DNA from 2 places in the Streptomyces sp. NPDC048671 genome. Region 1 is predicted to be linked to the other one. Evidence: predicted binding sites of a transcription regulator. Region 1 holds the regulator's gene; the other holds the start of a gene.

The links. Region 1 encodes HspR, which represses chaperone genes until heat shock. Its sites were predicted from a motif close to TTGAGNNNNNNNNNCTCAA; they were not measured.
Region 2: the regulator HspR is predicted to act here: its motif matches at 11,193-11,211, upstream of lon (endopeptidase La).

Annotation. Positions count from the first base shown of each region.
Region 1 is NZ_JBVJHB010000018.1:2,148-16,929, reverse strand. Features, by position in the region: gene ACZ6S6_RS31255 (pyridoxal phosphate-dependent aminotransferase) at 1-864, shown strand, start outside; gene ACZ6S6_RS31250 (hypothetical protein) at 943-1,293, opposite strand; gene ACZ6S6_RS31245 (prevent-host-death family protein) at 1,290-1,775, opposite strand; gene ACZ6S6_RS31240 (YbjN domain-containing protein) at 1,890-2,450, opposite strand; gene clpB (ATP-dependent chaperone ClpB) at 2,600-5,194, opposite strand; gene ACZ6S6_RS31230 (pyridoxamine 5'-phosphate oxidase family protein) at 5,409-5,813, shown strand; gene ACZ6S6_RS31225 (Rieske (2Fe-2S) protein) at 5,911-6,231, opposite strand; gene ACZ6S6_RS31220 (hypothetical protein) at 6,228-6,548, opposite strand; gene ACZ6S6_RS31215 (helix-turn-helix transcriptional regulator) at 6,713-7,687, shown strand; gene ACZ6S6_RS31210 (helix-turn-helix transcriptional regulator) at 7,873-8,904, shown strand; gene ACZ6S6_RS31205 (heat shock protein transcriptional repressor HspR) at 8,970-9,416, opposite strand; gene dnaJ (molecular chaperone DnaJ) at 9,418-10,614, opposite strand; gene grpE (nucleotide exchange factor GrpE) at 10,747-11,409, opposite strand; gene dnaK (molecular chaperone DnaK) at 11,406-13,265, opposite strand; gene ACZ6S6_RS31185 (sugar transferase) at 13,741-14,406, shown strand; gene ACZ6S6_RS31180 ((Fe-S)-binding protein) at 14,509-14,782, shown strand, end outside.
Region 2 is NZ_JBVJHB010000007.1:51,197-65,978, forward strand. Features, by position in the region: gene ACZ6S6_RS15595 (aKG-HExxH-type peptide beta-hydroxylase) at 1-718, shown strand, start outside; gene fxsT (FxSxx-COOH system tetratricopeptide repeat protein) at 800-3,793, shown strand; gene ACZ6S6_RS15605 (multifunctional oxoglutarate decarboxylase/oxoglutarate dehydrogenase thiamine pyrophosphate-binding subunit/dihydrolipoyllysine-residue succinyltransferase subunit) at 3,869-7,738, opposite strand; gene ACZ6S6_RS15610 (HAMP domain-containing sensor histidine kinase) at 7,996-9,072, opposite strand; gene ACZ6S6_RS15615 (response regulator transcription factor) at 9,069-9,806, opposite strand; gene ACZ6S6_RS15620 (spermidine synthase family protein) at 10,042-10,734, opposite strand; gene lon (endopeptidase La) at 11,234-13,660, shown strand; gene ACZ6S6_RS15630 (polysaccharide deacetylase family protein) at 13,811-14,491, opposite strand.

The DNA.
Region 1 (14,782 bases):
TCGATGCTGGCCCTCCTGGAGCCCGGCGACGAGGTCATCGCACTGGAGCCGTACTACGACTCGTACGCCGCCTGCATCGCCATGGCGGGCGCCTCCCGCGTCCCCGTCACCCTGCACCCCGAGCCCTCGACCGGCACCTACCGGCTGGACCTCGACGAGCTGCGCGCCGCCGTCACCCCCCGCACCCGGCTGCTGCTGCTCAACACCCCGCACAACCCCACCGGCACCGTCCTGACCCGCGAGGAACTCGCCGCGATCGCCGAACTGGCCTGCGAGCGCGATCTCCTCGTCGTCACCGACGAGGTCTACGAGCACCTGGTGTTCGAGGGCGAGCACCTGCCGCTCGCCTCGTTCCCCGGTATGCGCGAGCGGACGGTCACCATCAGCTCGGCCGGCAAGACGTTCTCGTTCACCGGCTGGAAGGTCGGCTGGATCACCGCGAGCCCCGAGCTGGTGACGGCGGTCCGCTCCGCGAAGCAGTTCCTGACGTACGTCTCCGCCGGGCCGTTCCAGTACGCGGTCGCCGAGGCGCTGCGGCTGCCCGACAGCTACTTCGACACGCTGCGCGCGGATCTGCGGGCCAAGCGGGACCTGCTGAGCGGCGGACTCGCCGAGGCCGGTTTCACGGTCTACCGCCCGGCCGGCACGTACTTCGTCACCACCGACATCCGCCCACTGGACAGCAGCGGCGACGGCTTCGCGTTCTGCCGCTCGCTGCCGGAGCGGTGCGGGGTGGTGGCCGTGCCGAACGCGGTCTTCTACGACCACCGGGAGCAGGGCGCACCCTTCGTCCGCTTCGCCTTCTGCAAGCGTACGGAGGTGCTGGCGGAGGCGGTGGCCCGGCTCAAGCGGCTGGCGCCCTGACGGGCGCGAGGAAGACCCGCTGCCGGGTGCTGGGGCTGGGACCTGCTCGTAGGGCCCAGCCCTGAATCGACCCGCGGTTCACTCGGTGTCTTTCGGATGCCGCGGAGAGGCGTACACGAGAATCACGGTCGCGGTCTCCGCGCTGACCAGATAGCGCACTCGGCCACCGCTGGTGACCTCGTACTCCCACTGCTCCAGGTCAGAGCCCTTCCACACCTTCGTGGAATGCCTTCCTCGTAGCTGGTGCTGACGACTCCAGTTGGACCGGGACAGCGGGTCTCTTCGAAGTGCGTCCAGGCAACGGTGCACGTTCGGCAGCGCCGCCCGGCACAGTTCCTCCCAGCCCGTCACCGCCTCCGTCGTCCCGAAGACGACATTCCATCCGTCGAGTGGCGGGGCGCTGACCCGGTCCCCCTTCTTCGGGCTCACCCAAGCACCTCAACCGGGCCGAGATTGTCGCCATCGAGCGGCCGCAGCGATTCCCTGAGCTGGTCGGGATCGGCGTTGATACGGGCCGTGGCCCGCCAAGAGGTGAGTGCGCGGTGCACGGCCTCCCCCGCGTCGAGTTCGGCGGCGTCGGACAGCGCTTCGAGAAGCTCGACGGTGAAGGCTCGAACCTCTTCCGCATCGAGATGCCGCACCCACGGGAACACCTCGGGCAGCGCGAGAAGAAGCGACTTGGCGCCGTCGTCCTGCTTCATCAGCGCGAGAAAGAGCCGGGAGGCGGTAGTCAGGTTCTCCTCGGCATGCTCCGCGCGCGCGGCCGTCGTCAGCACCATGTCGGGCGCGTCCCGATGTGTGACGCGGAGACGCCCCAGGGCGGCGGCTCTGGCCGCGACGCCCTTGGGGTTGCGGGAAAGATCGGTGAAGGAGACGGACTCCGTCTCTGCTTCCAGACGCGCGATAGCCATTCTCAGATCTTACTCAGATCGTGTTCTGATTGCAAAAGCCATGAGAAAGCCCGCCGCCGCGAGCGGTCCGGTGGGATCCGCTCGCCGCGCCGGGCTGTCACCGCGTGCGGTGGCTCAGGCCTCCGGAGCGTCCTGCTCCGCGCCTTCCGCCTTGTCCTCGGCCGGGGCCAGGCCGAGGCGCTCCAGCAGCCACTTGTCGAACTCGATCGAGGCCCGCACCCAGCTGACCGTCGAGGAGACGAAGTGCTCCAGGGCGACGCCGGTGCCGATGAGCATCTGCGCCTCACCGATCAGCCGGACCGAGGTACTGGTGTCCTCGGCGCCCTCCTCGGGCTCGTGCGTGTGCGTGTAGACCTTGGGCCACAGGGTGCGGCGGTTCCAGTCGTCGATCGCGTCGAGCAGGACCGGGCGCTGGTCCGTGTCGTGCGGGCGGTCGTAGAACGTACGGACCGAGAAGACCTGCTGCTCGCCCTCGCCACGGAACATGAAGTACGTGCGGAAGTCTTCCCACGGCGCCGCGAGGTCGCCCTCGTCGTCGACGACGTACTTCAGCTCCATCTGCTCCAGGAGCTGCTTGACGAGGTCCTGGTCAGGGACGACGGGGCCCTCCGGTCCTGCCGCCTGCGGTTCGGGCTGGCCCCCGAAGTTAGGAATCGAGGACGGATCGATGCTCACCGTAATTTCCCTTCGTGCGGTTGGCTGCCATCCTCTCCCATGGCGGGCGGGGCATGGCAAGCGGGAACGGCCCCGATCCGCCACAAGCTGATATCCAGCCAGTGGGGACCGGGGCCGCCACACGTTCCGGTTACGGGTACACGCCGCCGTTACGACGCCGCGCCGACGACCAGGCCGTCGCCTTCCCGGTCCACCCGGACCGTGTCGCCGTCCGTGATCTCGCCCGAGAGGATCTCCTTCGCGAGCCGGTCGCCGATCGCCGTCTGGATGAGCCGGCGCAGCGGCCGGGCGCCGTACGCCGGGTCGTTGCCCTCCTCGGCCAGCCAGGCCAGGGCGGCCGGGGTGACGTCGAGGGTGAGGCGGCGGTCGGCCAGCCGCTTGGCGAGGCGGTCGATCTGGAGGCCCGCGATATGGGCGAGCTCGTCGCCGGACAGCGCGGAGAAGACCACCAGGTCGTCCAGCCGGTTGAGGAACTCCGGCTTGAACGAGGCCCGCACCACGTCCATGACCTGCTTCTTCTTCTCCTCGGGCTTGGTCAGGGGGTCGACCAGGTACTGGCTGCCGAGGTTGGAGGTCAGGATCAGGATGGTGTTGCGGAAGTCCACCGTCCGGCCCTGTCCGTCGGTGAGCCGGCCGTCGTCGAGGACCTGGAGCAGGATGTCGAAGACCTCGGGGTGGGCCTTCTCGACCTCGTCCAGCAGGACGACGCTGTACGGGCGGCGGCGGACCGCCTCGGTGAGCTGGCCGCCCTCCTCGTAGCCGACGTAGCCGGGCGGGGCGCCGACCAGCCGGGCCACGCTGTGCTTCTCGCTGTACTCGCTCATGTCGATACGGACCATGGCCCGCTCGTCGTCGAAGAGGAAGTCCGCGAGCGCCTTGGCCAGTTCGGTCTTGCCGACGCCGGTCGGGCCGAGGAAGAGGAACGATCCGGTGGGCCGGTCGGGGTCGGCGATTCCGGCCCGGGTGCGGCGTACCGCGTCCGAGACGGCCTGCACGGCCTGGGTCTGTCCGATGAGGCGCCTGCCCAGCTCCTCCTCCATGCGCAGCAGCTTCTGGGTCTCGCCCTCCAGCAGCCGTCCGGCCGGAATGCCGGTCCAGGCGCCGACGACGTCGGCGATGTCGTCCGGGCCGACCTCCTCCTTGACCAGGGTCTCCTTGGGCTCCTTCGCGGCTTCCTGCTCGGCCTCGTCGGCCTCGGCCAGCTCCCGTTCCAGGCCCGGGATCTCCCCGTACAGCAGCTTGGAGGCGCTGTCGAAGTCGCCGTCGCGCTGGGCCCGTTCGGCCTGTCCGCGCAGCTCGTCGAGGCGTTCCTTCAGTTCACCGACCCGGTTGAGGCCCTGCTTCTCCTTCTCCCAGCGGGCGTTGAGGCCGCGCAGCTCCTCCTCCTTGTCGGCGAGGTCGCGGCGGAGTTTCTCCAGCCGCTGCTTGGAGGCGGCGTCGGACTCGTTCTTGAGGGCCAGCTCCTCCATGTGCAACCGGTCGACGGCGCGCTGGAGTTCGTCGATCTCGACGGGCGAGGAGTCGATCTCCATGCGCAGCCTGGAGGCCGCCTCGTCGACGAGGTCGATGGCCTTGTCGGGAAGGAAGCGCGAGGTGATGTAGCGGTCCGAGAGGGTCGCGGCGGCGACCAGCGAGGAGTCCGCGATCTGCACCTTGTGGTGGGCCTCGTAGCGGCCCTTGAGCCCGCGCAGGATCGCGATGGTGTCCTCGACGGACGGCTCCGCCACCAGCACCTGCTGGAAGCGGCGCTCCAGGGCGGGGTCCTTCTCGATCCGCTCGCGGTACTCGTCGAGCGTGGTGGCACCGACCATCCGCAGCTCGCCGCGGGCCAGCATGGGCTTGAGCATGTTGCCCGCGTCCATGGCGGAGTCGCCGCCCGCGCCGGCGCCGACGACGGTGTGGAGCTCGTCGATGAACGTGATGATCTGGCCGCCGCTCTCCTTGATCTCGGAGAGGACGGTCTTCAGCCGCTCCTCGAACTCGCCGCGGTACTTCGCGCCCGCGACCATCGCGCCGAGGTCCAGCGAGACGAGCCGCTTGTTCTTGAGGGACTCGGGGACGTCGCCCTTGACGATGCGCTGGGCGAGCCCTTCGACGACGGCCGTCTTGCCGACGCCGGGCTCCCCGATGAGCACGGGGTTGTTCTTGGTGCGGCGCGAGAGCACCTGGACGACGCGGCGGATCTCCTGGTCACGGCCGATGACCGGGTCGAGCTTGCCCTCGCGTGCGGCCGCGGTGAAGTCCGTACCGAATTTCTCCAGGGCCTTGTACTGGCCCTCCGGGTCGGGGGTGGTCACCCGGCGCCCTCCCCTGCTCTTCTCGAACGCGGCCAGCAGCTTCTTCGCACTGGCCCCCTGGCCGTCGAGGATCTCACCGGCGCGGCCGCCCTTGGCCGCGACCCCGATCAGCAGGTGCTCGGTGGAGATGTAGTCGTCGCCGAGCTCCTTCGCCCGCTGCGCCGCGTCCGAGATCACGGCGAGCAGCTCGCGGTTGGGCTGCGGCGGTGCGACGGTCGACCCGGTCACGCTGGGCTGGGCGGCCAGCAGCCGTTCGGTCTCGGCGCGGACGGCGATCTGGTCCGCCTCGACGGCGGCGAGCAGATCGACGATGTTCTCGTTGTCCTCGCCCGCGAGCAGCGCAAGCAGCAGATGCCCCGGGGTCAGATCGGGGTGCCCGTCCTTCACGGCCCTGCTGGTGGCCGCGTTGATGGCGTCCCGGCTCCTGTTGGTCAGCTCGGCGTCCACGTGCGCTCTCTCCTCCTTGCGACGACTGGCCCGTACTCACTTCTGACACGCTGAACGTGCACAAAGTTGAGTCTATTCCACTCAAGGCAGAAAACGGTCCACTCCCGCGTCGCTCCGCACCGTTGCGCGCTGCCGCGCACCTCATGTCCGAGTGAACCGGCCGGACCGCCCGCCCGCCACCGCAGAGCGGTACGGGGCTGCCTACCCTGGCCCCATGGCAGTCGACGTACGCGACCCCGGCCCCGAGTACCTGGCCTTCTGGCGCGAACCCCATGTATGCACCCTCACGACCCTGCGCCCCGACGGCACCCCGCACGTGGTCCCGGTGTGCGTGACGTACGACCCCGAGGCCGGCCTCGCCCGCATCATCACCGGCAAAAACAGCCGCAAGGTCGCCAACATCCTGGCCGCGGGCCCGGACGGCGCACGGGTCGCGGTCTGCCAGGCGGAAGGACGCCGCTGGGCGACCCTGGAGGGCGTCGCCAGGGTGCGTACGGAGCAGGACAGGGTCGACGACGCGGTACGCCGTAAGACGGCCCGCTACGGGCGCGCGCCGAAGCCCAACCCGGACCGCGTCGCCATCGAGATCACCCTGGACCGGGCGCTCGGCCGCGGCTGACCGGAAGCGGACAGCACAACGGCGCCACCGTGTTCAGGTCACGGTGACGCCGTTGTGTGGGGGAGTGTCTGAGCGACGTGGAACGACGGGGGATCGCTCAGGCACTGCGGGGGGTGGCGGAGATGGCTTCAGGTTCGAACAGCTGGTGGTCACGCTGTGCGAGGTTCACAAAAATCATGTCGTACCGAATAGCGCAGCGCACGGGCTGCGGTGCTCCGCGCGGCTTGCGGAGGCACCGGTAGGCGCGGACTTCCCCGTCGTCCTCACGGGCGACGACGACCGGGTCGCCGAACAGAGTGACCATCAACGAATCACCACGGTGGGGGAGTGCCGTGACGAGGTCGATGAAATGCCACCCTGAGCGGTAGGCGGTCGCCATCTCACGGCGGAAGGTCCGGTCGTCCGGTGGAGTGGTCACAAGTCCGCCCTGTTCTCCACGGAATTCCCCCAGCCCACGTCGGACTGGTGCAGGTCACCGGCGGCTGCGGGCTGTACGTTGCCCCAGCCCACGTCGGACTGGTGGAGGTCACCGGCGGCTGCGGGCTGTACGTTGCCCCAGCCGACATCGGACTGGTGGAGGTCACCGGCGGCTGCGGGCGATACGTAGCCCCAGCCGACATCGCCCTGGTAATGGTCGACGGCAGCGCTTGCCTGCGCATTGCCCCATCCGACGTCCAGAGTAGAGCCATGCGCCACGAGCAGCAGTGCAGCAGCCGCGAACGCAGTGCCAAGCACTGACCGAAGCATTCTCTTGTACATAGTCGGCTTCGTCCTCACTTGATGGATCCTCTCCCCCGCTCTTCAAGAGACGATGGCTCATTCGGACGCGTCAATGCCACAGGAGCGATGCATCATGTTCCTGAATGTTCAGGACCCTGGGGGGTGGAGTTTTACCTATAATGGACACGAAACCGACACATACTCATGCGGTCACGAACCTGTGCACCGAGGGCGTCAGGCTGTATGCGGCGGCGCTCAGCGTGGGCCGCCTCGCCCGCGCCGAGGTCAGGTCCGCGCCCTGCCTCGTCAAATTCGGTCTTCTGCTGCCCGATCCGGATGACGCGTCGTGGCTTCGTCCGGTTCCGCCTTCGGCTGCGCTGGCGCAGCGCCTCTACCCGCTGGAACGCGAGATCCAGGATCGCAGGCGGACGTCCGTCGAGCTGGCGGAAGCCTTCGAACCGTTCCTGGCCATCAGCGCCCAGAGCCCCGCGCCCACGCATGCGATCACGGTGCTGGAAGGCATCGACCGGATCAACGGAGCGCTCGACCTGGCCATCGCGAAGAGCCGGACAGAAGTGCTGACCGTCCAGCCCGGAGGCAGACGCAGCGAGGAGGTCCTCGGTGAGGCCCTGATCCGCAGCAAACCTCTCATAGATTCCGGCATCAGCGTCCGCACCCTCTACCAGCACACGGTCCGCCACAGCCAGCGCACGTTCGCCTACGTCGACCTCATGGCGGGCGCCCGGATGGAGATCCGCACTCTCGAGGAGCTCATCGAGCGCCTCATCATCTGCGACGACACCGTAGCCTTCATCCCGGTCCAGGACGACCTGCCCGTCGCCCTGGAGCTACGACACCCCGCACTGGTCGCCTATCTGACGAAGGTCTTCGAACAACTCTGGCGCCGTGCCGTCCCGCTGGACGAAGCGGCCCCGTACGACCCGGCCCGGGACGGCATCACAGGCGTCCAGCGTGCCATCGCCACGCTGCTGATCGAGGGGCACGTCGACGAGGCGATAGCCCGCCGGCTCGGCATGAACGTCCGCACCTGTCGCGCCCATGTCGCCAAGCTGTCCGCCGTGCTGGGAAGCACGAGCCGCGCCCAGCTCGGTTACCTGATCGCCCAGTCGGGAATCCTCGATCAGGACTCCTGACCGGCCGGCACCCCAGAGGCCCCCACCCCGGGCCGGAGACATGGCCACGCGGCCTTGGAGAGACATGGCCACGACCCCGATCGGCCGGGGGAGTTCCCGGCTCCCCCGACCACACCCACAGTGGCCCGCGAACTACGCTGCCACCACCGTCATCTTGCTGCACTGCCAAAAGTGGGGGGACACGAATGGGCAGGGATGAGGACACAACGGTGCACGCGCACGCGGACCGTTCGCTGTGCGACACGGCGGTCAGGATCTACACCGAGGCGCTGAGCGCGGGACGGGTACCCCGGGCCGCCATCGAACCGGCTCCCTGCCTCACCGAGTTGGCGCTGGTCCACCCCGACCCGCAGGACGACGCCTGGGTGCGTCCCGTGCCGCCGTCCGCCGCCCTGGCCCATCTGCTGCGGCCCGTCGTCCGGGAGATCCACGAACGCATCAGCCTCTCGGCCGCGCTGGCCGACTCGCTGGCACCGCTGGCCACCGTGGCCAGTGCGGACCCCAACCTCGCCATCACCGTCCTCGAAGGCATGCCCCTGATCGACGCCACCGTCCAGAACGCGACGGAGAGCGCCACGGAGGAGATCCGGACGCTGCAACCGGGCAGCACACGGCCGCCCGACCAGCTCCAGAGGGCCCTGTCGCGGGCCCGGCTCACCCTGGAGCGGGGCACCCCGCTCCGGCACATCTACCAGCACCCCGTCCGCTACAACCAGACCTTCAAGGCCTATCTGAACCAGATGCCGCCGGGCCTCATCCAGATCCGCACGCTGGAGCAGACGGTCGAGCGGCTGCTCATCTTCGACCAGACCGTGGCCTTCATCCCCGCCAACGCGGCGCGCGACGTCGCGCTGGAGATCCGCCACCCCGCGCTGGTCCGCTATCTGATCCAGATGTACGAAGTCCTCTGGGCGCAGGCCACCCCGCTCACCGATCCGCTGCCGGCCGCCCCGGCCAGCGCCTCGGTCACCGCCGTCCAGCTCAGCGTCGCCCGCCTCCTGGTCGAGGGCCACACCGACCAGGTCGTGGCCGGAAAGCTCGGCGTCAGCGTCCGCACCTGCCGCGCCCACGTCTCCAAGCTCATGCACACGCTCAACGCCACCAGCCGCACCCAGCTCGGCGCCCTGCTCGTCAGCTCCGGCATCACGGCGCCCCGGCCGGGACAACGCGAAGACCCGCCGCCCCGCGCGAGCGGGACGACGGGTCTCGGGGAGTGACGACGGACCTCGGGAGTGACGACGGGCCCCGGAAGTGACGACGGACCTCGGGGAGCGCCGAGGCACTACTCCTTGGGCCGCTTGGGCCGCCAGACCACCAGCGCGCTGGTGTGCTGCACATCCTGGTACGGCACCAGATCGCGCCGGTACGAGGCGTGCACCTGCGCCTCGCGCTGCTGCAACGTCGCCGCAGCCCCGTCCACGGCCGCCGAGAGCTCGGCGACGCGCTGCTGGAGGGCGGCGACCTGGTTCTCCAGCTCGATGATGCGCTTGATACCGGCGAGGTTGATGCCCTCGTCCTGCGACAGTTGCTGCACGGTGCGCAGCAGCTCGATGTCACGGGCCGAGTAGCGCCTGCCGCGCCCGGCCGTGCGGTCGGGCGAGACCAGGCCGAGGCGGTCGTACTGGCGCAGCGTCTGGGGATGCAGGCCCGAGAGCTGGGCCGCGATCGAGATCACGTACACCGGGGATTCCTCGGTCAGTTCGTACGGATTACGCCGGCGGCCGTCCATCTCAAGCTCCCTTCGCTGCCTGGAACAGCTCCGTCCGCGGGTCCTGGTCCGCGGTCGCCTTGCGATAGGCCTCCAGGGCGTCCCGGGCGTCCGTGCCCAGGTCCTTGGGAACCACCACCTCCACGGTGACCAGCAGGTCGCCGCGGCTGCCGTCCTTGCGGACCGCGCCCTTGCCGCGGGCGCGCATGGTGCGCCCGTTGGGCGTGCCGGCCGGAAGCTTCAGGGTGACCGGCGGTCCGCCGAGCGTGGGCACCTTCACCTCGCCGCCGAGCGCCGCCTCCGTGAAGGTGACGGGCACGGTGACCGTGAGGTTGTCGCCCTTGCGGCCGAAGACCGGGTGGGCGTCGACGTGGACGACGACGTAGAGGTCGCCGGCCGGTCCGCCGCGCTCTCCGGGGCCGCCCTTGCCGCGCAGCCGGATCCGCTGCCCGTTGGAGACGCCCGCGGGAATCCTGACCTGCATGGTGCGGGACGACTTCGCCCGGCCGCTGCCCTTGCAGACGTCGCAGGGGTCCTGGGCGATGAGGCCCCGGCCCTTGCAGTCCACGCAGGGGTCGGTGAGCGAGAACCCGCCACCGGTGCCGCGGGAGACCTGGCCGGTGCCGACGCAGGTCGGGCAGACCCTGGGGGTGCCGTTCTTGTCGCCGGTGCCGGAGCACGCCTTGCAGGGCGCCTGGCTGGACATCCGCAGCGGGACCGTGGCCCCGTCGACCGCCTCGGTGAAGCTGAGCGTCACCTCGGACTCGATGTCCTGGCCGCGGCGCGGCTGCACCCGGGTGCCGGTGCCGCCGCCCCGGTTGAAGAGGCCGCCGAAGACATCGCCCAGGCCGCCGCCACCGCCGCCGCCGAAGCCGCCGGCTCCGCCGCCCTGGCCACCGCCCGGGGCGCCTCCGAAGAGGTCCCCCAGGTCGAAGTTGAAGTTGCCGCCACCGCTGCCGGGTCCGGGGCGGAAGCCGCCGTTGCCGAAGAGGGCGCGGGCCTCGTCGTACTCCTTGCGCTTCTTGGTGTCACCGAGGACGTCGTTGGCCTCGGAGATCTCCTTGAAGCGCTCCTCCGCCTTGTTGTCACCCTTGTTGGCGTCCGGGTGGAACTCGCGGGCGAGCTTCCGGTACGCCTTCTTGATCTCGGCGTCCGTGGCGTCCTTCGGGACGCCGAGAACCTTGTAGTAGTCCTTCTCGACGAAGTCCTTCGTACTCATCGACGTCCCTCCTTCCGGACGACCGGCCCAGGGCCTTCGGTCTGGATCCCGCCGGGCTCATGGAGCCCCGCCTGATCCGGACCGAAGGCCCTGCGGGCCGGGCGGTGTGCCGCCAAGTGGTCGGACAGAATGTCAGACCTCCTCGCCGCCACCGCTCTCCTCGTCGGCTGCCTGCTCTTCTTTCGCGTCCTTCGCGGCCGCGGGCGTCGCCCCCGGCTGGGGTTCGGCCACCGCCACCCGTGCGGGACGGATGGTGCGCTCGCCGATCCGGTACCCCGGCTGCAGGATCGCCACGCAGGTCGTCTCGGTGACGTCCGGCGCGTACGAGTGCATCAGGGCCTCGTGGATCGTCGGGTCGAAGGGCTCGCCCTCCTTGCCGAACTGCTGGAGGCCGAGCTTGGCGACGACCGTCTCCAGCGATTCGGCCACCGACTTGAACCCGCCCACGAGCTCGCCGTGTTCCCGGGCCCGGCCGACGTCGTCGAGCACGGGCAGGATCTCGGACAGGAGACCCGCGACCGCGATCTCCTTGACCGTGACCCGGTCCCGCTCCACGCGGCGGCGGTAGTTCTGGTATTCGGCCTGGAGCCGCTGGAGGTCTGCCGTGCGCTCGGAGAGCGCGGTGCGGACCTGGTCCAGCTGTGCCGTCAGACCGGCTGTCTGGTTCGCGTCGTCCCCGGCGGGGGCCGCCGCCTCCTCCGAAGAGGGGGTGTCGGCCTCCGTCCCGGCGTCTTCAGAGGTGGCGCCGGAGGGGACGTCGGGCTTCTCCTCGAAGCCCGGGGTCTCCTCGGTCACGCCGCACCGCCCTTGGTGTCCTTCTCGTCGTCGACGATCTCGGCGTCGACCACATCGTCCTGACCGTCGCCCTGGGCCTGCTCGGCACCCGGCTGCGCGTCACCCTGCGGGCCGCCCTCGGCCTGGGCGTTGGCATACATCGCCTGGCCCAGCTTCTGGGAGACGGCCGCGACCTTCTCGGTGGCGGTACGGATCTCGGCGGTGTCCTCGCCCTTGAGCTTCTCCTTCAGCTCGGTGAGCGCGGCCTCCACCTCCGTCTTCACGTCGCCGGGGACCTTGTCCTCGTTGTCCTTGAGGAACTTCTCCGTCTGGTAGACGAGCTGCTCGCCCTGGTTGCGCGACTCGGCGGCCTCGCGGCGGCGGTGGTCCTCGTCCGCGTACTGCTCGGCCTCTTCGCGCATCCGGTTGACCTCGTCCTTCGGCAGCGAGGAGCCACCGGTGACGGTCATCTTCTGCTCCTTGCCGGTGCCGAGGTCCTTGGCAGCGACGTGCATGATGCCGTTGGCGTCGATGTCGAAGGCGACCTCGATCTGCGGCACGCCACGCGGGGCCGGCGGCAGACCGGTCAGCTCGAACATTCCGAGCTTCTTGTTGTACGCCGCGATCTCGCGCTCACCCTGGTAGACCTGGATCTGCACGGACGGCTGGTTGTCCTCGGCCGTCGTGAAGATCTCGGAGCGCTTGGTCGGGATCGTGGTGTTGCGCTCGATGAGCTTCGTCATGATGCCGCCCTTGGTCTCGATACCGAGAGACAGCGGGGTGACATCGAGCAGCAGGACGTCCTTGACCTCGCCCTTGAGGACACCGGCCTGGAGCGAGGCGCCGATGGCGACGACCTCGTCCGGGTTCACGCTCTTGTTGGCTTCCTGGCCGCCCGTGAGCTCCTTGACGAGCTCGGCGACGGCCGGCATACGGGTCGAGCCACCGACGAGAACGACGTGGTCGATCTCGGAGAGCTGGATGCCCGCGTCCTTGATGACGTTGTGGAACGGGGTCTTGCAGCGGTCCAGGAGGTCAGCGGTGAGCTGCTGGAACTGTGAGCGCGTGAGCTTCTCGTCCAGGTGCAGCGGGCCCTCGGCCGACGCCGTGATGTACGGCAGGTTGATCGTGGTCTCCGTCGAGGACGACAGCTCGATCTTCGCCTTCTCCGCGGCCTCGCGGAGACGCTGGAGAGCCATCTTGTCCTTGGACAGGTCCACGCCGTGCCCGTTGGCGAACTGCTTCACCAGGTAGTCGACGACGCGCTGGTCCCAGTCGTCACCACCGAGCTGGTTGTCACCGTTGGTGGCCTTCACCTCGACGACGCCGTCACCGATCTCCAGGAGGGACACGTCGAAGGTGCCGCCACCGAGGTCGAAGACGAGGATCGTCTGGTCGTCCTTGTCGAGCCCGTACGCCAGCGCGGCGGCCGTCGGCTCGTTGACGATACGCAGGACGTTCAGGCCCGCGATCTCGCCGGCCTCCTTCGTCGCCTGACGCTCGGAGTCGTTGAAGTACGCCGGGACGGTGATCACCGCGTCGGTGACCTTCTCGCCCAGGTACGACTCGGCGTCACGCTTCAGCTTCTGCAGGATGAAGGCGCTCATCTGCTGCGGGTTGAAGCTCTTGCCGTCCAGGTCGATCTTCCAGTCAGTGCCCATGTGGCGCTTGACGGAGCGGATGGTCCTGTCGACGTTCGTCACTGCCTGGCGCTTGGCTACCTCGCCGACCAGCACCTCGCCGTTCTTCGCGAAGGCGACGACGGACGGCGTGGTCCTGGCGCCTTCGGCGTTGGTGATGACGGTGGGCTCGCCGCCTTCGAGAACGCTGACGACGGAGTTAGTCGTGCCCAGGTCGATGCCGACCGCACGTGCCATTTCAATTCCTCCAACTGACTACTTGAGTGGATCTGGCTCAAGGATGCATGACATCGCTCCCGGAGTCAACAGACCTGAGTCGAGGCGACTCAACTATCGTGCACACACTCCGCGCCACCAGTGAATTGTTCACCTTTGTGACGACGGACACACATCACATATGACTCAGACGGGGGCGGATTCGAGCCGACTACGGACGACACCTGCCCGCGCTGCGGGCCACACGCCCCTCACCATCATCGCGCCATGGGATCGTTCTGTCACAAAATGCCCCGATGTGCACAGAACGGGCGGCCAACCGGCAGACAACCGCCCCGCTCGGCAGCCGACCGGCCGCCCGAGATCCGCCGGCAGCCGACCCCCGCAGCCGATCCCCGCAGCCGATCCCAGGCAGGTGCGAACGATGCAGATGCAGACGCAGAGGCCGAGACAGAGGCAAATGCCGAGGCAGACGCCAAGGCGGAGGCGGAGGCCGGTGCGGCGTCCGTGGCAGACGGCGCGGCGTCCGTGGCAGCCGCCGAGACCGCCCCGCACGGCGAGCGCCCTCGCGGCCCTGCGGGCGCTGGCCTCGGCGGCCCCGCCGCGTCCCACCGCCAAGCGCACCCTGGACCTGCTCCTCGGCTCGGCCCTCCTGCTCCTGGCCGCCCCCGCCCTCGCGGCGGCCGCCCTCGCCCTCGCCGTGCGGCGGCGCCCCGGCGGCGTACTGACGCGCTCCCCCCGCACCGGACTGGCGGGCAGGCCCTTCGTGCTGCGGTCCCTGCGCACCCGGCGGCTGCGGCTGGACACGCTCTCCCGGCTGCCCCACGTCGTACGGGGCGAGCTCTCCCTGGTCGGCCCCGAACCGCTCGCACCGGGCGACGAACGGTGCACGGCCACCGGTGCGCGGGACTGGCGGCGGGAACTGAGGCCCGGACTGACCGGCCTGGCCCAGGTGCGCCGCCGCTCCACGATGCCGTGGGACGAGGCGGACCTCCTCGACCAGCACTACGCCGGGCACCACGGGCTCGCGCTGGACCTGGCGATCCTGACAGAGGCCGCGTGCGCCCCCCTGCGCGAGGCCGCCCGCGGCCTGTCCCGGCGCGGCCGGGCGGGCCTGAGCGACACAGATCACCGCCTGCCCAACTACAGCGCGGCGGAATAAGTGGATAGTGTCAGCACAGACTGATTAAGTTACTGCTTAGTAATCCCCAGTACGCGCCAGTAGGTGCTGGAACCCACCCTCGCAGGCCCGAGGAGCCCCCAAATGCAACTCGCCGCGATCATCGTGTCGCTGGTGCTGACCGTGGTCGGCGTTGCGCTCATCGCCCGAGCCGTCGCGCAGATCTACCGGTCCGTCACGCTCGGACAGCCGGTCCCGGCCGGCAGTCGCACCGACAACCCGAAACAGCGCACGATCACCCTGGTCAAGGAGTTCCTCGGCCACACCCGGATGAACCGGTGGGGGATCGTCGGCTTCGCGCACTGGTTCGTCGCCATCGGCTTCCTGACGCTGCCGCCGACGCTGCTCCAGGCGTACG
Region 2 (14,782 bases), on a different contig from region 1:
ACGCCACGGACTGAGCGCCGCCACCCATCTCGACGACCAGGAACGCAAGGCCTGGACCGATTCCTGGTCCGGGGTCGAACCGCTGCTGCGCGTGGGCGGCGAGCACCGGCTCACCGAAGCGGCCGTCCTGCTGCGCTGCCTCGTCCCGCTCGGACCGCCGCCCGGCTCCGGGCCGTCCGGCCAGGGCGCGGCCCACTGCAGCGGCACCCGGCGCGAGGCGTTCGGCGCGGTCCTCAGCAGCAAGCCGGCCACCCCCGCCTACTTCGCCTCGACCCTCGTGCACGAACTCCAGCACACCAAGCTCGCCGCCCTCGGCGCACTCGTCCGGCTGCACCACGAGGACGCCACCCCGCGCCACTTCGCACCGTGGCGCTCTGACCCCAGGCCCTTCGACGGGCTGCTCCAGGGCGCCTACTCGCACCTGGCGCTCGCCGACTACTGGCAGCGGTTCGCGCTCGGCGCGCGGCGGGTCACCCACCGCGATCTGGCCTGGGCGGAACACGCGCGCTGCCGCCAACAGGTCGGAGCCGTACTGCCGGTACTGGCAGGCTCGGCCGGGCTGACCCCCGAGGGTCGGGTCGTCGTCAACGAGATGATCACGGTCTACCACCGTCTGGAGGATTCGCCGCCACCCACGGGGCATCTGGCACGCGCGGAGGCCTATGTGAGCACCGCCAGGGTGATATGGCAGCAGAGGAACGGATCACCAAGGAGCTGAGCAGCCAGGTGATTCAGGCCGGTGCGCACAAGCTCCGGTGTATCTTGAAAGAGCTCGTAACGAGGTCAGGGAGACGGTTGAATGCCCGGAACGCGTAGGCAAGTTGGAGCAACCGGGGCGCAGACCGTCACCCTCAGTTTCGCCGGTTTCAACCGGGCCTGGGCGGCGTGGATCGCGGACCGGCTTGAGCGGCGCGGGGTGACGGTCGTCCAGCAGCGCTGGGACCCTCCGGTCGAGGTCCCGCTGGAGGACGCCCTGCGGGACCTGATGCTCTCCCGCGGCCGGATCCTGGTCCTGCTCAGCGACTGGTACTTCCAGGTCGGCCCGCGCGGCCACGAGGAGTGGAACCGCGCCCTGCGCGAGGTCGTCGCCCCCGACCCGGACCGCTTCGCCGCCGTGTCCGTCACCACCTCGGCGCTTCCCGGCGCCACCTCGGTCTTCGGCGCCGCGGACCTGACGAACGTCGGCGCGGACGAGGCCGAACGCCGGCTGCTCGTACGCCTGGGGCTGCCCGCCGACCCGCTGCCCGAGTCCGCCGCGGCGCGGCCGGGCCCGCGCTATCCGGCCGACACCCCCGAGGTGTGGGGCGGGGTGCCGCGCCGCAACACCCGCTTCACCGGCCGCGAGGAACTGCTCAGCAAGGCCTACACGGCCCTTCAGGACGCCGGGTCCGGTGCGGGCGTCGTCACCCTGCACGGCATGTCGGGGGTGGGCAAGACACAGCTGGCCGCCGAGTACGTGTACCGGTTCGGCTCCGAGTACGACGTGGTGTGGTGGGTGCCCGCCGACCGGCGCGCCCTCTACCGCCAGAAGCTCGCCGAACTCGCCCCGGAACTGGGCCTGTCCACCGGCGCCGAGTACGGCGAACGGCTGCGCGCGGTACGCGACTCGCTGCGCCGCGGCGACCCGTACGCCCACTGGCTGCTGGTCCTGGACGGCGCGGACGAGCCGGAACAGATCTGGGACCTGGTGCCGACCGGCCCCGGCCACGTCCTGATCACCTCCCGCAACCCCGAGTGGAGCGAGCACAACAGCAACCTGGTCGAGGTACCGGTCTACGACCGTGACGAATCGGTCGCCTTCATCCTCCGCCGGGCCCCGCGCCTCACCCGGACCGAGGCCGGCCGGCTCGCCGAGGCGCTGGAGGACCTGCCGCTGCTGCTCGACCAGACCGCGGGCTGGCTGAACGACTCCGACATGTCGGTCGAGGAGTACATCGAGCTGCTCGGCGGCGGCATCGACCAGGACGTCGTCAAGGTCTCCGCCGACTTCCCGCTGGCCTTCCAGACCGCCTGGTCGATACTGCTGAACAAGCTCCGGGACACCGTCCCCGAGTCCGTCGACCTGCTGCGCCTGTGCAGCTTCTTCGCACCCGGCTCCATTCCCGTACGGCTGCTGAAGGAAATGCCACCGGGCGAGCTGCCCGAGCAGCTCTCCGGCCTGATGAACGACCCGCTGCTGTGGAACAAGGCGATCAGCCAGCTGCGCCAGTACTCCGTGGTCCGCCTGGAGTCCCACGAGTCCGTCATCGACGAGACGTCCTCCGGCGAGTCGATCTATCTGCACCGCATGGTCCACCAGATCGTCCGCAAGGACATGCCCGAGCGCGACCGCGAGGAATTCACCGACGTGGTCCGCCGGGCACTCGCCTCCGCCGACCCGGGCCGCCCCACCGACACCCGGCTGTGGCCCGGATACGCCGAGATCACCCCGCACCTGAAGTGGGCCGACGTGCTGCGCAGCACCGACCCCGCGGTGCATTCCCTGGTGCTCAACTGCCTTCGCTACATGTACCTCTCCGGGGAGTACCGGGCCGGCATCAAGCTCGGCTCCCGCGCCACGAAGGCCTGGGGCGAGCTGCTGGGCGAGAACCACCCCCGGGTCTGGGACCTCAGCTACAACTACGCCAACCTGCTGCGCGCGGTCGGCGACTACGCCGGAACCGAGGCGATCGAGCGGGCCGCCGTCGACCACCTGCGCGTCGAACGCGGCGCCCAGGACCTGGAGCACCTGCGCGCCGCCGGCGGCCTCGCGGCCGACCTGCGCGGCCTCGGGCGGTACGACGAGGCGCACGAGATGTCCAGCTGGATCCTGGTCTCGTACCGCGAACTGCTGGGGGACCAGGACTCGCGCACGCTCAACGCGCAGAACAACCTGGCCATCTCCCTCCGACTGCTCGGCCGGTACTCGGAGGCCCTGGAACTCAACCGCAGGACCCTGGAGTCCCGCCGGCAGCTGCTCCGGCCGCGCCACAACTGGACCCTGTTCTCCGAGCTCAACTACGCCACCGATCTGCGCCTGCTCGGCCGTTACAACGAGGCCGAATCGCTCCAGACCCAGAGCGCCCGGGTGCACCGTCTCGTGATGGGCAACGACAACCCCCAGACGCTGGGCGCCGAGCACAACCTCGCTCTCTGCCACTACCGCTCGGGGGAGCGCAGCAAGGCCGCCGTGCTCTTCACCCGGGTGCTCGAACGCTGTGAGCGGGTGCTCGGCGAGAACGACCCGCTGACCATGATGTTCGCCGCGAGCCAGAGCTGCTTCGCCCGGGAGCACGCCGACATCGACCAGGCCAGGGGCATAAGCGAGAAAGTCGTGAGCGGCTACGCGGACATGCTGGGGGAGCAGCACCCGTATGTGGCGGGCACCCGCGCCAACCACGCCCTGATCCTGCGCAGCGTGGGCGAGCGGGAGCACGCGCACGCCGTCCTGGAGGATTCGCTCGCCGCCATGACACAGGCCGTCGGCGAGAACCACCCCTGGACCCTGGGCTGCGCCATCAACGCCTCGGCGCTGCGCAATCTGGTGGGTGACCCCGAATCCGCCGCCGAACTGATGGACTCCGTCGTCGTCCGGGCCACCGAATCCCTCGGCCGGACCCATCCGCTGTGTCTCTCCGCCCGCGTCGCGCACGCGGCCGATCTGCGTGGAGTGCGCGACCGGCAGCGTGCGGACAAGGTCGAGACGGAGGCGCTCGACGATCTGGCGGCCACCCTGGGCGCCCAGCACGTCCACACGGTCTCCGCGCGCTCGCGCAACCGTCCCTACTGGGACTTCGAGCCGCCCGGCATCTGAGGACCGGGGGCAACGCCGAGGGCCCGGCACCGCGATCGTCTCGCGGTGCCGGGCCCTCGGTTCGTGATGTGCCGGTCAGGCCTCGAAGACCTCGTCGAGCAGCTGTGCCTGCTCGGCCTGGTGGCGCTTGGCCGAGCCGACCGCGGGCGAGGAGCCGCGTGGCCGCGAGATGCGGCGCAGGCGCTCACCGTGCGGGACGTCGGCGCCGACGGCCAGGTCCAGGTGGTCGATGAGGTTCAGGGCGATGAACGGCCAGGCACCCTGGTTGGCCGGCTCCTCCTGGGCCCACAGGTACTTCTCGGCGTTCGGGTACTTGGCGATCTCCGCCTGGATCTCGGCACCCGGCAGCGGGTACAGGCGCTCGAGCCGGATGATCGCGGTGTCCGTGACGCCGCGCTTCTCGCGCTCGGCCTCCAGGTCGTAGTAGACCTTGCCGGCGCAGAAGACGACCTTGCGGACCGCGTTCGGGTCGGCCGACTCGTCGCCGATCACCGGACGGAAGCCGCCGGTGGTGAACTCCTCCACCTTCGAGGCGGCCGCCTTCAGCCGGAGCATCGACTTCGGGGTGAAGACGATCAGCGGCTTGTGGTGCGGGTTGTGCACCTGCCACCGCAGGAGGTGGAAGTAGTTCGACGGCAGCGTCGGCATGGCGACCGTCATGTTGTCCTGCGCGCACATCTGGAGGAAGCGCTCCGGGCGGGCGGACGAGTGGTCCGGGCCCTGGCCCTCGTAGCCGTGCGGCAGCAGCAGCGTGACGCCGGAGGTCTGGCCCCACTTCTGCTCGGCCGAGGAGATGAACTCGTCCACGACGGTCTGCGCGCCGTTGACGAAGTCACCGAACTGGGCCTCCCAGATGACCAGCGACTCCGGGCGGGCCAGCGAGTAGCCGTACTCGAAGCCCATCGCCGCGTACTCGCTGAGCAGCGAGTCGTAGACGTTGTAGCGGGCCTGCTCCTCGGAGAGGTAGAGCAGCGGGGTGTAGTCCTCGCCGGTCTTCTGGTCGACGAGGACCGCGTGGCGCTGGCCGAACGTGCCGCGGCGGGTGTCCTGTCCGGCGAGCCGGACCGGGGTGCCCTCCATCAGCAGCGATCCGATGGCCAGCGTCTCGCCCATGCCCCAGTCGATGGTGCCGTTGTCCACCGAGGCGGCACGGCGCTGCATCTGCGGCATCAGACGCGGGTGGACGGTGATCCCGTCGGGGATGTTCACCTGCGACTCGGCGATCAGCTTCACGACCTCCGAGGACACCGCGGTGGTAACGGCCACCGGGAACTCGGCCTGGACGTCCGGGACATGCGGCTGGGACGGTGCCGAGGTGGCCTCGCGGACCTCCGCGAACACCTTCTCCAGCTGGCCCTGGAAGTCCTGGAGCGCCTGCTCGGCCTCCTCCAGCGTGATGTCGCCGCGACCGATGAGGGACTCGGTGTAGAGCTTGCGCACCGAGCGCTTCTTGTCGATCAGCGTGTACATCTGCGGGTTGGTGAACTCCGGGTTGTCGCCCTCGTTGTGACCGCGGCGGCGGTAGCAGATGAGGTCGATGACGACGTCCTTGTTGAACGTCTGCCGGTACTCGAAGGCGAGCCGCGCGACGCGGACCACGGCCTCCGGGTCGTCACCGTTGACGTGGATGATCGGCGCCTCGATCATGCGCGCGACGTCCGTCGCGTACATCGAGGAGCGCGACGCCTCCGGGGCGGCGGTGAAGCCGACCTGGTTGTTGATGACGACGTGCACCGTGCCGCCGGTGCGGTAGCCGCGCAGCTGCGACATGTTGAGCGTCTCGGCGACGACGCCCTGGCCCGCGAAGGCCGCGTCGCCGTGGAGCGCGACCGGCAGGACCGTGAAGTCCGTGCCCGCCTTGTTGATGATGTCCTGCTTGGCGCGGGCGATGCCCTCCAGGACCGGGTCGACCGCCTCCAGGTGCGAGGGGTTGGCGGCCAGCGAGACCTTGATCTGCTCGCCGTCCAGACCGGTGAAGGTGCCCTCGGCGCCCAGGTGGTACTTGACGTCGCCGGAGCCGTGCATCGACCGGGGGTCGAGATTGCCCTCGAACTCCCGGAAGATCTGCGCGTACGACTTGCCGACGATGTTCGCCAGCACGTTCAGCCGGCCGCGGTGGGCCATGCCGATGACGACCTCGTCGAGGCGCGCCTCGGCCGCGGAGTCGATGACCGCGTCGAGCAGCGGGATGACGGACTCGCCGCCCTCCAGCGAGAACCGCTTCTGGCCGACGTACTTGGTCTGCAGGAACGTCTCGAACGCCTCGGCGGCGTTGAGCCGGCGCAGGATCCGCAGCTGCTCCTCGCGCTCCGGCGCGGGGCGCGGACGCTCCACCCGGTCCTGGAGCCACCTGCGCTCCTTCGGGTCCTGGATGTGCATGAACTCGATGCCGGTGGTGCGGCAGTACGACTCACGCAGCACACCGAGGATGTCGCGGAGCTTCATCAGGGTCTGCCCGGCGAAGCCGCCGACGGCGAAGTCCCGCTCCAGGTCCCACAGGGTGAGGCCGTGCTCGGTGATGTCCAGGTCGGGGTGCTTGCGCTGGCGGTACTCCAGCGGGTCGGTGTCGGCCATGACGTGGCCGCGGACCCGGTAGGAGTGGATCAGCTCGAAGACCCGCGCGGCCTTGGTGACGTCGTCGTCGTGCGAGGCGTCGATGTCCTTGAGCCAGCGGACCGGCTCGTAGGGGATGCGCAGCGCCTTGAAGATCTCGTCGTAGAAGTCGTTCGAGCCGAGCAGCAGCTGGCTGAGGACCCGCAGGAACTCGCCGGAGGCCGCGCCCTGGATGACCCGGTGGTCGTACGTCGAGGTCAGGGTCATGACCTTCGAGATACCGAGCTTGTTGAGGGTGTCCTGCGACGTGCCCTGGAACTCCGCCGGGTAGTCCATCGCGCCGACACCCATGATGAGGCCCTGTCCGGGCATCAGGCGGGGCACCGAGTGAACGGTGCCGATGCCGCCGGGGTTGGTCAGCGAGGCGGTGACGCCGGTGAAGTCGTCCATGCCGAGCTTGCCGTTGCGGGCCCGGCGGACGATGTCCTCGTAGGCCTGCCAGAACTCGAAGAAGTTGAGCGTCTCGGCCTTCTTGATGGCCGCGACGACCAGCTGGCGGTCACCGTTCGGCTTCACCAGGTCGATGGCCAGGCCGAGGTTGACGTGCTCCGGCTTGACCAGGGTCGGCTTGCCGTCCTTCTGGGCGAAGGAGTAGTTCATCGCCGGCATGGCCTTGAGGGCCTGCACCATCGCGTACCCGATGAGGTGCGTGAAGGAGATCTTCCCGCCCCGGGCCCGCTTGAGGTGGTTGTTGATGACGATGCGGTTGTCGAAGAGCAGCTTCACCGGGACGGCGCGGACGGATGTGGCCGTCGGCAGCTCCAGCGAGGCGTTCATGTTCTTCGCGACCGCGGCCGAGGGGCCTCGCAGCGTCACGTACTCGGGCCCGGCGGGGGCCTCGGTGGCCGGAGCGGCGGCGGCCTTCGCGGCCGGAGCCGGTGCTGCCGGAGCCGCCGGGGCGGGGGCGGCCTTCGCCGGAGCCGCCGGAGCCGCCGGAGCTGCCGGAGCCGCCGGTGCGGCGGGTGCCGGAGCGGCAGGAGCGGGCGCCGGTGCGGCGGGTGCCGCCGGGGCCTGGGCCACGGGCTGCGCGGGCGCGGCCGGAGCGGTGTGGTTGGTGGCGGCGGTCGGTGCGGTCACGGCCGGAGCCGCTGGCACCGCAGCCCCCGCGGCTGCGGCGCCGGGAACGGGCTTGTCCGCCGTGCCGGACGTACCCGGCTTGTAGTCGGCGAAGAAGTCCCACCAGGCGCGATCGACCGAATTGGGATCTTGGAGGTACTGCTGGTAGATCTCGTCGACGAGCCACTCATTGGGGCCGAAAGCAGCAGCCGGGTTCGAACCCGGGCTGGCTTGGTCGGTCGAGATGCTCGAGTTACTGGGGGACTGAGACGACACGGCGGCAACCGCCCTCTTCCGCTTCACAAGGTGGTGGACAGCGGAAATCAAGGCTACGCCTCCCGGACCGTTCCATGCGGACCGGGCCGGTCTTCGTCGTGCAAGTCACATCGAAAGTCGGGTTTCGGCGCAGGAAATGGCGGGAAACAACCTTGGTTCCGCATTGCTCCGGGTACGCGAGGCCGCAGTTGCGGCCCCTTGGACCGTACCCCTTGAACAGAACACGCAGAACGTGCCCTTCCGGTTCGAACCCTATGTCAACCGCGCGGTTGATGGATCCCCGGAAGAGTGACGCGGATGCGGCATCCGCGAACTGATTCGGCCACACCGATCCGTCCGCCGTGCAGATCCACCGCCCAGCGGGCGATCGCCAGGCCGAGACCCGTGCCGCCGTCGCTGCCCGGACCGTGCGGCGATGTCACCTCTCCCCGGTTGAAACGCTCGAAGACCCGGTGCCGCTCGGACTCCGGAATACCGGGGCCCTCGTCCAGGACCTCCAGATCCAGTGACTCCGGCAGCGCCCCGCGCCGCGCGAGCACCGTCACCCGGCCGTGCGGCGGGCTGTGCTTCACCGCGTTGTCGATCAGGTTCGCCACCACCTGGTGCAGCCGCTCCGCGTCCGCGTGCGCGGTCAGCTCCGGCGGGGACACGTCCAGATGCAGATGGACGTCCTTGCGGGTGGAATTGCCGGAGCCGGAGGAGAGCCGGCGGTGGCCGGCGGCGAGGTTCGCCTCCTTCAGCACCCCCGACAGATACGGCCACACCTCGAAACGGCCGGCCCTCAGCGTCACCACGCCGTTGTCCAGCCGGGACAGGTCAAGGAGCGTTTCCACCAGCCTGCCGAGCCGCTCGGTCTGCTTGAGGGCCGTGCGCATCGTCTCGGGGTCGGCCGAGGACACCCCGTCCACGACGTTCTCCAGTACGGCTCTCAGCGCCGCGATGGGGGTGCGCAGCTCGTGTGAGACATTGGCCACCAGCTCCTTGCGGTGCCGGTCCACGGCCTCCAGGTCATCGGCCATCAGGTTGATCGTCTGCGCCAGGTCGCCCAGCTCGTCACGCCGGTCGGCGCCGCTCACCCGTCTGGTGTAGTCGCCGTGCGAGATCGACCGGGCCACGGCCCTCATCTCGTCCAGCGGCGCGGTCAGACCGTGCGCCACGAACTGGGTGATCAGCAGGGTCGCGATGACCGAGAACACCGTGATGAACCGGAGTTCGGTACGGGTGCGCAGGGCCACCATCAGCAGTCCGGTCGTGATGAACACCGAGACCACGACGAGCGTGCCCAGCTTGGCCTTGATCGAGAACGGCCGCAGCCCCGGTCCGGGCGCGGTCATGGCGCCGGAGTCTCCAGGGCGTAACCGACGCCGTGCACGGTACGGATCCGCTCCGCGCCGATCTTCCGGCGCAGCGCCTTGATGTGACTGTCGACGGTCCGGGTGCCCGAGGCGTCCGCCCAGTCCCAGACCTCGGCCAGCAGCTGTTCCCGGGAGAGCACCGCGCGCGGCGTGTTGGCCAGGCAGACCAGCAGGTCGAACTCGGTCGGCGTCAGATGGACGTCGTCCGCCCGCACCCGCACCCGGCGCTGTGCGTGGTCGATCTCCAGCTCGCCGAGGCGCAGTATGCCGCTGCGCGGCGTCACGGCGGCCAGCGCGGCCCGCTCGACCCGGCGCAGCAGGACGTGCACCCGGGCCGCCAGCTCACGCATGGAGAACGGCTTGGTCATGTAGTCGTCGGCACCGACCCCGAGGCCGACGAGCATGTCGGTCTCGTCGTCCCTGGCGGTCAGCATCAGCACCGGCACCGGGCGCTGGGCCTGCACCCGGCGGCAGACCTCCAGCCCGTCGAAACCGGGAAGCATGATGTCGAGCACCATCAGGTCCGGCTGCCAGGCCTCGGCCGCGTCCACGGCCGCGGGGCCGTCGAGCGCGGTCTGCACCAGGAAACCCTCGGCCCGCAGCCGGGCGGAAATGGCATCGACGATCGTCGCGTCGTCCTCGACCACCAGTACCCGGCGCTGCGCGCCAGGGGTGGCCGCGACACCGTTGTGGGTGGTGTGTGTCTGTTCCATCGCCCCGCCCCTGCCCGTTCTCACGGGGGACATTCCCCCGGACGCACGGTTATCGCTTGTGAATTTCGCGGGAGATCCCGTCATCGGTCAGCAGCGTAAAGGCAGCGGGCGGCTCCCGGCTACGCAGGGTGCAAGGGCGCGGGAGCGCGTTGACCGCGCGGAGGAGGCGGAGTGTCGCTCTTGTGGCGCTTGGCCCCCGGGCGTCCCAGGGGCCCGCATACCCGGCGGGGGGATCTCAGGCCGCACGAATTGCGAGATGGACCACGTCGGGCACACCTCGGGCAACGCCTACTTCTTCGGTTCGAACCCCATGGAATCCGGCATCGCGCAGGGCTTCTTCGAACTTCTCGGACGGCTGCGCGGACCACACCGCGAGCACTCCGCCGGGTGTGAGCCGCTGGTGGCAGTCGGCGAGACCGGCGGGGGAGTAGAGGTTCGCGTTGTCCTCGGTGACCGTCCAGTCCGGCCCGTTGTCGATGTCCAGACACAGCGCGTCGTAACGTTCCGTAGTCGTACGGAGGTGGGCGACGAGATCCGTCGTCAGGACCGCGGTCCGCGGATCGGCGAGCGCCACCGCCGAGATCCCGGCCAGCGGTCCGCCCAGGTGCCAGTCCACGATGGCCCGCTCCCGCTCCACCACCGCGATCCGCCCCCAGCGCGGCTCGGCGGCGGCCCGCGCGAGCGAGAACCCGACCCCGAGCCCGCCGATCAGCACCGCCGGGGCCGGCCGCCCGGCGGGCAGCGCGGCGAGCGCGGCGTCGATCAGCAGCCGCTCGGAGCGCCCGTCCGAGGTGTCCATCAGGAAGCACCCGTTGGCGATGATCTCGAAGTCGTCGCCCCGCCGGCGCAGGACTACCTCTCCGTACGGTCCCTCCCGGCGGTCAAGGGTGACGGGGGCGAGGGCGTCGGGGCCGTCGGTGTGGTGCATGGCGCGGGTCTCCGGTGGTTGGTCGACGGCTGGGTCACCGCCGGTCGGTGTCCCGGCCATCCTGGCCCGCCGCGCCGCGTCCGGGCCAGCGGATTGCCCGAACGGGCAGCGGTCCGCCCCTTTCGGGGACGGACCGGGCGCGGGCCCGGTCAGGGGGAGGGCCCTCCCGCGCGATCGTGCCGTCCCGCTCCAGTCCCCGGTCACCGCTCATGCGGGCACGCTGCCCTGCCCGCGGGCAGCCCGCGGGCAATGCTGTTCGGGCATCGGTGCGCGGGGCCTGAGCAAGCCCGGGGCCTCAGCGTGCCCGTGGCGGCGCGGCGAACGTCATGAAGGAGGGGGGACTACCCGGACCCCGTACGGCGTTGGACACGGGGCAGGCAGAGGCAGGCTCAGCGGTGGCCGCCACCTGATCGCTCACAGCGAACACGCCCCGGGGAACATTGAGCGGCTCAGAAGCATTGAGTCTTCATAGCTCAACTTGACTGCCGAAGGGGAGATCATGGCTACTGAGTCCAATGCGGTCACACCGCTCACCCTGCCTGTGCTGCCGCTCGACGACGAGGTCGTGCTGCCCGGGATGGTGGTGCCTCTGGACCTGTCCGACAACGACGTACGCGCCGCGGTGGAGTCCGCCCAGGCCGCGGCCCGCGAGGGCGGCGGCAAGCCCGAGGTGCTGCTCGTTCCGCGCATCGACGGCACCTATACCGGGATCGGTGTCATCGGCACCGTGGAGCAGGTCGGACGGCTCTCCGACGGAGACCCCGGCGCGCTCATCCGCGGCCGGGGGCGGGTGCGCGTGGGCGCCGGGACCAGTGGGCCCGGCGCGGCGCTCTGGGTGGAAGGGACGCGGGTCGACTCCACCGTCCCCGATCCCCTTCCCGGAGCCGCCGCCGAGCTGGCCAAGGAGTACAAGGCGCTCGCCACCAGCTGGCTGAAGCAGCGCGGCGCCTGGCAGGTCGTGGACCGGGTCCAGCAGATCGAGGACATCTCCACGCTCGCCGACAACTCCGGATACTCCCCTTTCCTCACCGTCGCCCAGAAGGTGCGGCTGCTGGAGACCGTCGACGCGGTCGCCCGGCTGAAGCTCGCCATCCAGTGGCTCGGTGAACACCTCGCCGAACAGGACGTCGCCGAGTCCATCGCCAAGGACGTCCAGGAGGGCGTCGACAAGCAGCAGCGCGAGTTCCTGCTGCGGCGCCAGCTCGACGCCGTACGCAAGGAGCTCTCCGAACTCAACGGTGACTCCGCTTCCGGCGACGAGTCCGACGACTACCGGGCCCGCGTCGAGGCCGCCGACCTTCCCGGGAACGTGCGCGAGGCCGCGCTCAAGGAGGTCGACAAGCTGGAGCGCTCCTCCGACCAGAGCCCCGAGGGCTCCTGGATCAGGACCTGGCTCGACACCGTCCTCGAACTGCCGTGGACCGAGCGGACCGAGGACGCCTACGACATCCGCGGCGCCCAGGAGATCCTGGACGCCGAGCACGCGGGCCTCCAGGACGTGAAGGAGCGCATCACCGAGTACCTCGCGGTGCGCAAGCGGCGCGCGGACCGCGGTCTGGGCGTCGTCGGCGGGCGGCGCGGCGGCGCGGTGCTGGCCCTGGTCGGACCGCCCGGCGTGGGCAAGACCTCGCTCGGGGAGTCCGTCGCGCACGCCATGGGCCGCGAGTTCGTCCGGGTCGCGCTCGGCGGTGTCCGGGACGAGGCCGAGATCCGCGGCCACCGGCGCACCTACGTCGGCGCGCTTCCGGGGCGCATCGTCCGCGCCATCAAGGAGGCCGGTTCGATGAACCCGGTCGTCCTGCTCGACGAGATCGACAAGGTCGGCTCCGACTTCCGGGGCGACCCGGCCGCGGCGCTCCTCGAAGTGCTCGACCCGGCCCAGAACCACACCTTCCGTGACCACTACCTGGAGGTCGAACTCGACCTCAGCGACGTCGTCTTCCTGGCCACCGCCAACGTCCTGGAAGCGATCCCGGAGGCCCTCCTCGACCGGATGGAGCTGGTCAGGCTCGACGGCTACACCGAGGACGAGAAGGTCGTCATCGCCCGCGACCACCTGCTCCCGCGCCAGCTGGAGCGGGCCGGCCTGGAGAAGGACGAGGTCACCCTCGACGAGTCCGCGCTGCGGAAGCTGGCCGGCGAGTACACCCGCGAGGCCGGCGTACGGAACCTGGAGCGCGCCGTGGCCCGGCTGCTGCGCAAGGTCGCGGCCCAGCACGAACTGGGCGACCGGGAGCTGCCGTTCACGGTGACCGACGAGGACCTGCGCGGCCTCATCGGGCGGCCCCACCACGTCCCCGAGGCCGCCCAGGACCCGGCGGAGCGCCGCACCGCGGTGCCGGGAGTGGCCACCGGGCTCGCGGTGACCGGAGCAGGCGGAGACGTGCTCTTCGTGGAGGCGTCGCTCGCGGACCCGGAGACCGGGGCGTCCGGACTGACCCTCACCGGCCAGCTCGGCGACGTCATGAAGGAGTCCGCCCAGATCGCGCTGAGCTTCCTGCGGTCGCACGGCGCGGAGCTGGAACTGCCGGTCGCGGACCTGAAGGACCGGGGCGTGCACATTCACTTCCCGGCGGGCGCGGTCCCCAAGGACGGCCCGAGCGCGGGCATCACCCTGACGACCGCGCTGGCCTCGCTGCTCTCCGGACGGCAGGTCCGTACGGATGTGGCGATGACCGGTGAGGTGTCACTGACCGGACGGGTGCTGCCGATCGGCGGCCTGAAGCAGAAGCTGCTGGCCGCCCACCGCGCGGGCATTACCACCGTGGTGATCCCCCAGCGCAACGAGGCCGACCTGGACGACGTCCCGGCCGAGGTGCTGGAGAAGCTGGACGTCCACCCGGTCACCGACGTCCGCCAGGTGCTGGACATCGCCCTCGCCCCGGCCCTGGCCAGGGCGGAGCGGAGGATCCCGGCCGCCGCGTAGGCGTCACGCAGTGACGGGCGTGGCACCACGGGCACGGCCGGTACGGACGGTCCGCCTCCCCGGCGACGGGGGAGCGGGCCGTTTCGCGTACCCGGACGCGGGGCGGCTCGGGTCGGTGGATCGCCCTCCGGGGCCCGCCCAGGGGGCCGCTCAGGGGCGGTAGATCGTGCCCGGGACCGGCTCGGCGGGCGCCATCAGCTGGGGCACCGTCACGAAGGTGTAGCCGCGCTTCTTCAGCTCGTCGATGATGCCGGGCACCGCGGGTACCGAGCCCTTGTAGATGTCGTGCAGCAGGATGATGCCGTCCTTGCTCGCCTGGTCCAGAATCCGCTTCTTGATCAGCGCGGAGTCCGTCGTCGAGTAGTCCTTGGCGGTGGCGCTCCACAGGATCTGGGAGAGCCCCAGATCCTTGCTTATCCCGGAGACGGTGTCGTCGGTGCGGCCCTGCGGCGGGCGCATCAGCCGCGGCTTCTTGCCGGTGATCGCCGCTATCGCGTCCTGCGTCTTCTCCAGCTCGGCGCGTATCTGCGCGGGCTTCTTGTCCGTCAGGATCTCGTGCGACCAGGTGTGGTTGGCCACCTCGTGCCCCTCGGCCTCGATCCGGCGGACGGTGTCGGGGTGCTTCTTCACATGGTTCTTGCCCAGCAGGAAGAAGGTCGCGTGGACCTTCTCCTCCTTGAGGATGTCCAGCAGGTGCGGCGTGTCCTCGGCCGGGCCCGCGTCGAACGTCAGGGCTATGCACTTGGCCTTGCGGCAGTCCACCGGGCCGAACGACCCCTTGGAGTCCGAGCCGGCGTCGGCGCGGGCGGAGCCGGGGGCGGTGGTCTCCATCGAGCAGCCGCTGAGCGTCAGGGTGAGGGCTGTCACAAGGGCGACGGCCAACCCCGCACCGATCGACTTCGTCCTACTGGGCAAGGCGGGTCACTCCCTCGTGGCTGAACGGCGCACACGGCGTGCGTCCGGGAGGACTATACACATCACGTATACATGCGGTGTATAGAGGGGGTGCCCGACTCTCCCGAAGGCTTGACGCCTGGTCAGGGGTGCGGAACGGGAAGAACCCGGCGACGGGGTGCGTCACCGGGCTCTCCTGCTGGAACGGCGTGCCGGGCGGCTTCCGGC